2 regions of the Kitasatospora sp. NPDC058162 genome follow, and region 1 is predicted to be linked to the other one. Evidence: riboswitches for the same ligand, from Rfam matches in the RefSeq annotation. Region 1 holds a riboswitch; the other holds the start of a gene.
What was found. Region 1 has a riboswitch for thiamine pyrophosphate ahead of thiO (glycine oxidase ThiO). Riboswitches for the same ligand answer to the same signal wherever they lie in the genome.
Positions count from the first base shown of each region.

Region 2: another riboswitch for thiamine pyrophosphate. It lies ahead of thiC (phosphomethylpyrimidine synthase ThiC); the one in region 1 lies ahead of thiO (glycine oxidase ThiO).

Region 1 is NZ_JBHVUS010000035.1:9,096-13,165, reverse strand. It holds gene ACFVXG_RS37330 (thiazole synthase) at 1-566, opposite strand, end outside; gene thiS (sulfur carrier protein ThiS) at 570-794, opposite strand; gene thiO (glycine oxidase ThiO) at 791-1,966, opposite strand; TPP riboswitch at 1,970-2,082, opposite strand; gene ACFVXG_RS37315 (NAD(P)/FAD-dependent oxidoreductase) at 2,336-3,535, shown strand; gene ACFVXG_RS37310 (Rv2175c family DNA-binding protein) at 3,578-3,943, shown strand; gene thiE (thiamine phosphate synthase) at 3,943-4,070, shown strand, end outside.
Region 2 is NZ_JBHVUS010000004.1:171,596-175,665, reverse strand. It holds gene ACFVXG_RS09935 (cupin domain-containing protein) at 116-433, shown strand; gene tenA (thiaminase II) at 466-1,134, shown strand; gene ACFVXG_RS09925 (DUF5326 family protein) at 1,318-1,518, shown strand; TPP riboswitch at 1,698-1,833, shown strand; gene thiC (phosphomethylpyrimidine synthase ThiC) at 1,828-3,642, shown strand; gene ACFVXG_RS09915 (hypothetical protein) at 3,790-4,070, shown strand, end outside.

The sequences.
Region 1 (4,070 bases):
GTGCCGGCGCCGGCGTCCAGGATCACCGGGACGCCGGCGCCCTCCACGATCAGCTGGAAGTTGTGCGGGTTGCGGATGCCCAGCCCGGAGCCGATCGGCGAGCCCAGCGGCATGATCGCCGCGCAGCCGACGTCCTCCAGCTTGCGGGCCAGCACCGGGTCGTCGTTGGTGTACGGGAGCACCGTGAAGCCGTCGTCGACCAGCGTCTCGGCGGCGTCCAGCAGCTCGATCGGGTCCGGCAGCAGGGTGCGCTCGTCGGCGATCACCTCCAGCTTCACCCAGTCGGTGCCGAGCGCCTCGCGGGCCAGCCGGGCGGTCAGCACGGCCTCGCCGGCGGTGAAGCAGCCGGCCGTGTTGGGCAGCACCCGGATGCCGTTGCGGGTCAGCACGTCCAGGACGGAGCCCTGGGTGCCCGCGTCGACCCGGCGCATGGCCACGGTGGTCAGCTCGGTGCCGGAGGCGAGCAGGGCGCGCTCCAGGACCTCCAGGCTCGGCGCACCGCCGGTGCCCATGATGAGCCGGGAGGAGAAGGTCGTCCCGGCGATGGTCAGCAGGTCGTCGGCCATGGTTCAGCCTCCCTGGACGGCGGTCAGGATCTCGATCCGGTCGCCGCTGTCCAGCGTCGTCCCGGGCCACGAACTGCGCGGCACCACGGCCTCGTTGAGGGCGGCGGCGACACCGGTGTTGGCGGCGCTGACGGTGGCCACCAGTTCGGCGAGGGTGGTGGTGGCGGGCACCCGGCGGGGCTCGCCGTTGACGGTCAGGTCGATCTCGGTCAGGGCGATCTCGGTCATGCGGAGGCCTTCGCGACGGGGGATGCGGGGGAGAACCGGGTGGGCGCGAACGGCCTTGCCGGCTGGGGGACTTCGCCGGTCGCCAGGTAGTCGGCGAGCAGGTCGGCGGTCACCGGGGTGAGCAGGACGCCGTTGCGGTAGTGGCCGGTGGCGGCGACCAGTCCGGGCAGGTCGGTCGGGCCCAGCAGCGGGGCGTTGTCCGGCGAGCCGGGGCGCAGCCCGGCGGAGGTCTCGACGAGCGGGAGTTCGGTGATCCCCGGGACCAACTCGTGGGCGTCACGCAGGAGTTCGTACACCCCGCCGGCGGTGACGGTGGTGTCGTAGCCCTGCTCCTCGGTGGTCGCGCCGATCACCAGCTCGCCGTTCTCCCGCGGCACCAGGTACAGGTGCCGGCCGCGCACCACCGCGCGGACGTTGCGGGACAGGAACGGCCGGTAGGCCTCCGGGATCCGCAGCCGGACGATCTGCCCCTTCACCGGGCGCACCGCGGGCAGCACCCCCTCGGGCAGGCCGGGCAGCCGGTGGCTGTGCGGGCCGGCGGCGAGGACCACCTGCTCGGCGGCCACGGACTCCCCGTCGTCCAGCCGGGCGCCGACCGCGCGGCCGCCGTCGACCAGCAGCTCGACGGCCTCGGCCCGGTGCAGCCGGACGCCGGCCCGCTCGCAGGCGGCGACCAGGGCGGTGAGCAGCCGGCGCGGATCGACCTGGTGGTCGTCCGCGGCGTGCAGGCCGCCGCGCACCCCGGGGGCGAGCATCGGCTCCAGCCGGCGGGCCTCCCGGCCGGTCAGCCAGCTGGAGTCCAGGCCCAGCCGCTGGTGGAAGGCGTACAGTTCGCGCAGTTCCGCGCGGTCGTCGGAGTCCAGCGCGACGGCGATGGTGCCGCACCGGCGGTAGCCGGTGTCCAGGCCGCCGCTGGCCTCGGTGAGCTCGGCGGCGAAGCCCTCGTACCGCCGGTTGGAGGCCATCCCCAGGTGCAGCAGCGGCTCCTCGCCGTACTGCAGCTCGGTGACCGGGGCGAGCATCCCGGCGGCGACGCCGGCCGCCCCCCGGCCGTGGCCGGGGTCGACCACGATCACGTTCCGCAGCCCGCGCTGCGCGGCGCGCCAGGCGACGGCGAGGCCGATGACGCCCCCGCCGATCACCAGCACGTCGGCGCGGCTGCCCGATGGCATGCGTGACAAAGCTGCTCTTCTCCCTTCGCCGGTATGACCCGGATCAGGTTCGGACGGTCGCAGGCCGTGTCAGCCCGCCTCTCAGCCCGGTCCGCCGGGCTCCCGTGTGGTGCCACCACCTTAGACCGACCGGCACATGGTGGGCGGCGTCACGCCGCCCGGGCTGTCGCCTGGACTGCGTTGTCGTCGGTCGTCGCAGCTCCGCTGCTACTCCCTCCTCCGCCTTGCCAGACTCGGCCCGGACGCCGCTCCTTCCTCCACCCACCATGTGCCGGTCGGTCTTAACGCCGGGGGTCAGCCTGGCCGAAGGGCCGTGTGAGGGGTGAGACGGGCGCGGGGGCACCGGCGGCGCTGGGTACAGTGACGGGCGTGGCAGAGCTGAGCGGAACGGACCGGGTGGTCGTCGTCGTCGGAGCCGGGCTGGCCGGGGCGCAGTGCGCCCTGAGGCTGCGGCAGGGCGGCTGGCGGGGGCGGATCGTCCTGGTCGGCGAGGAGCGGCACGCGCCGTACGACCGGCCGCCGCTCTCCAAGGACGTGCTGCTCGGCAAGGCCGACGCCACCACCCTGGACATCGACTACGGGCAGCTCGGCATCGAGCTGCTCACCGGCCGCCGCGCCACCGGCCTGACCCCGGGCGTGCTGCACACCGACGGCGGCGACCTGCCGTACGACTCCCTGGTGATCGCCACCGGCGCCACCCCGCGCGCCCTGCCCGGGGCCGAGCGCGCGCACCTGCTGCACACCCTGGACGACGCCCTGGCGCTGCGCGCCCTGCTGCGCCCCGGGCTGCGGCTGGTGCTGGTCGGCGCGGGCTGGATCGGGGCCGAGGTGTCCACCGCCGCGCGCCAGGCCGGCTGCGCGGTGACCGTGGTCGAGGCCGGTCCGGCGCCGGTGCCGGGCGCGCTGCCGACCGAGGTCGGCTCGGCGATGGCCGCCTGGTACGCCGAGGCCGGGGTCGAGCTGCGCTGCGGGGTCGGCGTGGCCGCCGTCGAGCCGGGGGCGGTGCTGCTGGCCGACGGCTCCCACCTGCCGGCCGACGAGGTGGTGGTCGGCATCGGAGCCGGGCCCGCGACCGGCTGGCTGGCCGGTTCGGGCGTCGAGCTGGACGCCGCCGGCGCGGTCGTGGTGGACGGGCGGCTGCGCACCGGTCTGCCCGGGGTGTTCGCGGCCGGGGACTGCGTCAGCTACCCGTCGGCCCGCTCCGGCGCCCGGCTGGCCGTGCAGCACTGGGACCACGCGCTGCAGTCCGGCGGGGCGGCGGCCGACGCCGTGCTCGGGGCGGACGCGCCGTACGACCCGGTGCCGTACTTCTGGTCCGAGCAGTTCGGGCGGATGGTCCAGTACGCCGGTCGGCACGCCGAGGGCGACGAACTGCTGTGGCGCGGCAGCCCGCGGGACGCCGCCTGGTCGGTGCTCTGGCTGCGCGACGGGGCGCCGAGCGCCCTGCTGACCGTGGACCGGCCGCGCGACCTCACCCAGGGCCGGAAGCTGATCGAACGCGGTGCGGTGCTCGACCGGGCGCTCGCCGCGGACCCCTCGGTGCCGCTCAAGGGAGCCGTCGCGGGGTAGTGCCTGGTGCGCGGCGGGCCGCGGAGGTGGCAGTCTGGTGACGTGAGTGAGATCGAAAGCAAGATTGAAGCCCTGGTCACCGACTGGATGTACCTGCCCGACATCTCGGAGCAGTGGGGGGTCCGGGTCACCGAAGTGCGTGACCTGGTCAAGAGCGGCGGCCTGGTCGCCGTCCGGCGCGGCCCGAACAAGTCGCTGCAGGTCCCGGCGGCGTTCATCGACGGTCCGGGCCTGGTCAAGCACCTGTCCGGCACCCTGACCGTCCTGCGGGACTGCGGGTACAACGACGCGGAGATCCTGGAGTGGCTCTTCACCGAGGACCCGTCGCTGCCCGGCAGCCCGATCCAGGCGCTCCGGGAGAACCGTGGTACCGAGGTCAAGCGCCGCGCCCAGGCGATGCTGATCTGATGGCGGCGGACACGCTGCGTGCCCGGCTGGCCGACGCCCGGCTCTACCTGTGCACCGACGCCCGGCGCGAGCAGGGCGACCTGGCCGAGTTCCTGGACGCGGCCCTGGCCGGCGGGGTGGACATCGT
Region 2 (4,070 bases), on a different contig from region 1:
CCCATCGGACGAGTTGGTGTTGAATGCCCCTGGTCCTGGAGGTGGACGGGGCGGAGCCGACGGGCGGGGGCCCGGCGGCCGCGGCGGTGGTGACGGACGAAGGAGGACGGCAGCGGTGAAGGTGTTCCGGCTGGACGAACTGGACGCCGAGCGGGCGGCCAACGACGGTGCGTACCTGCGGTTCCTGCGCGAACCGCGGATGTCCGCCGGGCTGTACGCGCTCGCCCCCGGCGACACCGACACCCAGACCGCGCACGACCAGGACGAGATCTACCAGGTGATCAGCGGCCGCGCCGAGTTGACGGTCGGCGCCGAGACCACGACCGTCGGGCGCGGCACCGTGGTGTACGTCCCGGCCGGCACCCCGCACCGGTTCCACCACATCACCGAGGAACTGCGGGTGCTGGTGGTGTTCTCCCCGCCGGAGGACTGAGGACCGGCCCCACGGTCGTTATGGTCGTTCGCATGACCCGTAGCCTCACCGACGAGCTCTGGGCGTCGATCGAGCCGATCTACGCCGAGATCCTCGCCCACCCCTTCATCGGCGGCCTCACCGACGGCACCCTGCCGCGCGAGGCCTTCCGCCACTTCGTCGTCCAGGACTCGCACTACCTGCGCGACTACGCCCGCGCCCTCGCCGTCTGCGCCGCCAAGGCCCCCGGCGAGGCGGACGTCCGGGCCTTCGCCGACGACGCGGTCGGCGCGCTGGCCGCCGAGCAGGGCATGCACGCCGAGTTCCTGACCGCCTTCGGCGGCACCGCCGCCGAGGCCGCCGCCGAACCGGTGCTGCCGACCACCCGCGCCTACACCAGCTACCTGCTGGCCACCGTCTACGGCGGCTCCTTCGCCGAGGCGCTCGGCGCGGTGCTGCCGTGCTACTGGATCTACGCCCGGGTCGGCGAGGCACTGCTCGCCCAGGGCTCCCCCGACCCGCTGTACGCCAAGTGGATCGCCACCTACGGCGACGAGGCCTTCCAGTCCGTGGTCCGCCGGGTGCTGGCGCTCACCGACCGGCTCGGCGAGGAGCTCTCGGCGGCCGAACGCCGCCGGGTGGTCGAGCACTTCGGGACCACCTCGCGCTACGAGTGGATGTTCTGGGACGCCGCCTGGCGCGGGGAGCGCTGGCCGGTCTGATCCGGCACCCCCCGCCGTTTCTCGGGGGTCCCCCCGGGGGGTCGGATCGGGGTGATCTAGGGGTTCTCTCCGGGCCGTTGGCCCTCGTTACGGCGCCCGCGCCACCGTACGATCGAAGCATCGAAAGCAAGCGGGATGCGGTTACCGGACGGCGGCCGACCCGAGGGGAGAAGAGGAACCGACATGGCTGAGCTCTGGAAGTCGCTGCCCTCCTGGGTGCGCAACATCGTCATCCCGGTGCTGGTCCTGGTGCTGGCCTGGAACATCATCGCCTTCGTGTTCGGCGTGGTCGGCGCCCTGCTGAGCATCGTGATCAAGCTGCTGGTGGTCGTCGGCATCGCCGCCGCCGTGGTGATCCTGGTCAAGAAGGCCGCCAAGGGCTGACCCCGCTCCGCGCGCCGCGCGGAGCACTCCCGGAGGCCCGGCACCCCGTCCGCGGGGGCCGGGCCTCGGCCTTTTCCCCGGTCGGTTCCCCGCCGGTTCCCCACCGGTTCCGTTCGGAGACCGTCTGGACCTGCGGCGATCGGCTCGCTACGGTGTTGGGCGTCATGTGCAGGCAACACCGCCTGCGACGCGGGAGCTCGGAGCACCGGGCTGAGAGGGCGCTGACCGGACCGTCGACGGACGGACCGACGGCTGCGTCGACCGCAGGAACCTGGACCGGGTAATGCCGGCGTAGGGAGTAGAGGTCAGATGACCACGTTCGACGCACAGCCGCAGTCTGCCCAGAGCGCCCCCAGCAGCGAGCGCACGGGCTACCCGACCCCGGCCTGGCGCAAGGCCTACCGCGACGGATCCCGCCCCGACCTGCGGGTCCCGTTCCGCGAGGTGCAGCTCACCAACGGCCGGACCGTCCCGCTGTACGACACCTCCGGCCCGTACACCGACCCGGCGTACGAGCCCGACGTGCGCCGCGGCCTGCCCGCCCTGCGCGACTCCTGGATCCGCCTGCGCGGCGACGTCGAGGAGTACGACGGCCGCGAGGCGCGCCCCGAGGACGACGGGATCAAGCACACCTCCCCGCGCGGCGGCAACCTGCGCAACCTGGACGCCGTCTTCCCCGGCCGCCCGCGCCGCCCGCTGCGCGGCCGCGGTGGCGCCGCCGTCACCCAACTCGCTTACGCCAAGCGGGGCGTGGTGACGCCGGAGATGGAGTTCGTGGCGCTGCGCGAAGGCCTGGAGCCGGAGTTCGTCCGGGACGAGGTGGCCCGCGGCCGCGCCGTCATCCCGGTCAACGTGAACCACCCCGAGGTGGAGCCGGCCATCATCGGCACCAACTTCCTGGTGAAGATCAACGCCAACATCGGCAACTCCGCCGTCACCTCCTCGATCGAGGAGGAGGTGGAGAAGATGACCTGGGCCACCCGCTGGGGCGCCGACACCGTCATGGACCTCTCCACCGGCCGCAACATCCACACCACCCGCGAGTGGATCCTGCGCAACTCCCCCGTGCCGATCGGCACCGTGCCGCTCTACCAGGCCCTGGAGAAGGTCGACGGCAAGGCCGAGGAGCTGAGCTGGGAGGTCTACCGGGACACCATCATCGAGCAGTGCGAGCAGGGCGTCGACTACATGACCGTCCACGCCGGCGTGCTGCTGCGGTACGTCCCGCTCACCGCGCGCCGCAAGACCGGCATCGTCTCGCGCGGCGGCTCGATCATGGCCGCCTGGTGCCTGGCGCACCACCAGGAGAACTTCCTCTACACCAACTTCGAGGAACTCTGCGACATCCTCGCCGCCTACGACGTCACCTTCTCGCTCGGTGACGGCCTGCGCCCCGGCTCCATCGCCGACGCCAACGACGAGGCCCAGTTCGCCGAACTGCAGACCCTCGGCGAGCTCGGCCGGATCGCCCGCGAGCGCGACGTCCAGGTGATGATCGAGGGCCCGGGCCACGTCCCGATGAACAAGATCAAGGAGAACATGGATCTCCAGAAGGAGATCTGCGACGAGGCGCCGTTCTACACCCTCGGCCCCCTCACCACCGACGTCGCCCCCGGCTACGACCACATCACCTCGGGCATCGGCGCCGCCATGATCGCCTGGTGGGGCACCGCGATGCTCTGCTACGTCACGCCCAAGGAGCACCTGGGCCTGCCCAACCGGGACGACGTCAAGACCGGCGTGATCACCTACAAGATCGCGGCCCACGCCGCCGACCTCGCCAAGGGCCACCCCGGCGCCCAGGCCTGGGACGACGCCCTCTCCGACGCCCGCTTCGAGTTCCGCTGGGAGGACCAGTTCAACCTGGCCCTCGACCCGGAGACCGCCCGCGAGTTCCACGACGAGACCCTCCCCGCCGAACCCGCCAAGACGGCCCACTTCTGCTCGATGTGCGGCCCGAAGTTCTGCTCGATGAAGATCAGCCAGAAGATCCGCGACGAGCACGGCGACGGCTCCACGGCCGTCTCCAGCGACTTCGACGCTGAGGCGCTGGCCGGCATGCAGGCCAAGTCCGAGGAGTTCGCCGCCCAGGGCAACCGGGTGTACCTCCCGCTGGCCGACTGACATCGCACCGACGCAGGCGCTGCTCCAGGGACGGTTCCTGGAGCAGCGCTTCGGGGTGGCGGGCTCCGGCCTCCGGGCTGGTGCCGGTCCGGCGGCAGGGCCGTTGCCGCGCGGAAATCCGCTCGGTGACGCGGGGCCGTGCCTGGGATGATCCGTGCCGTGAAGCCCTGGAATGCCTTGAGCCCGGCCGAGCAGACGCTGATGCGCTGTGGTCTGTGGCAGTCGTGTCTGGCCGGAACGGCCCAGCAGTACGGAATTGATCTCCGGTGGGCCGGGGCGAACGATGCTCCGCCGCTGCGCAGCTACACCCGGGACGAACAGCGCGCTCTGGTACCGCAGTTGGCTGCGGTTGCGCTGGACCTCGTCGAGCGCGGCCTGCTCACCGTCCGGACCCGGCAGGGGCTCGGTGCTGCCCCGACCGATCCCGT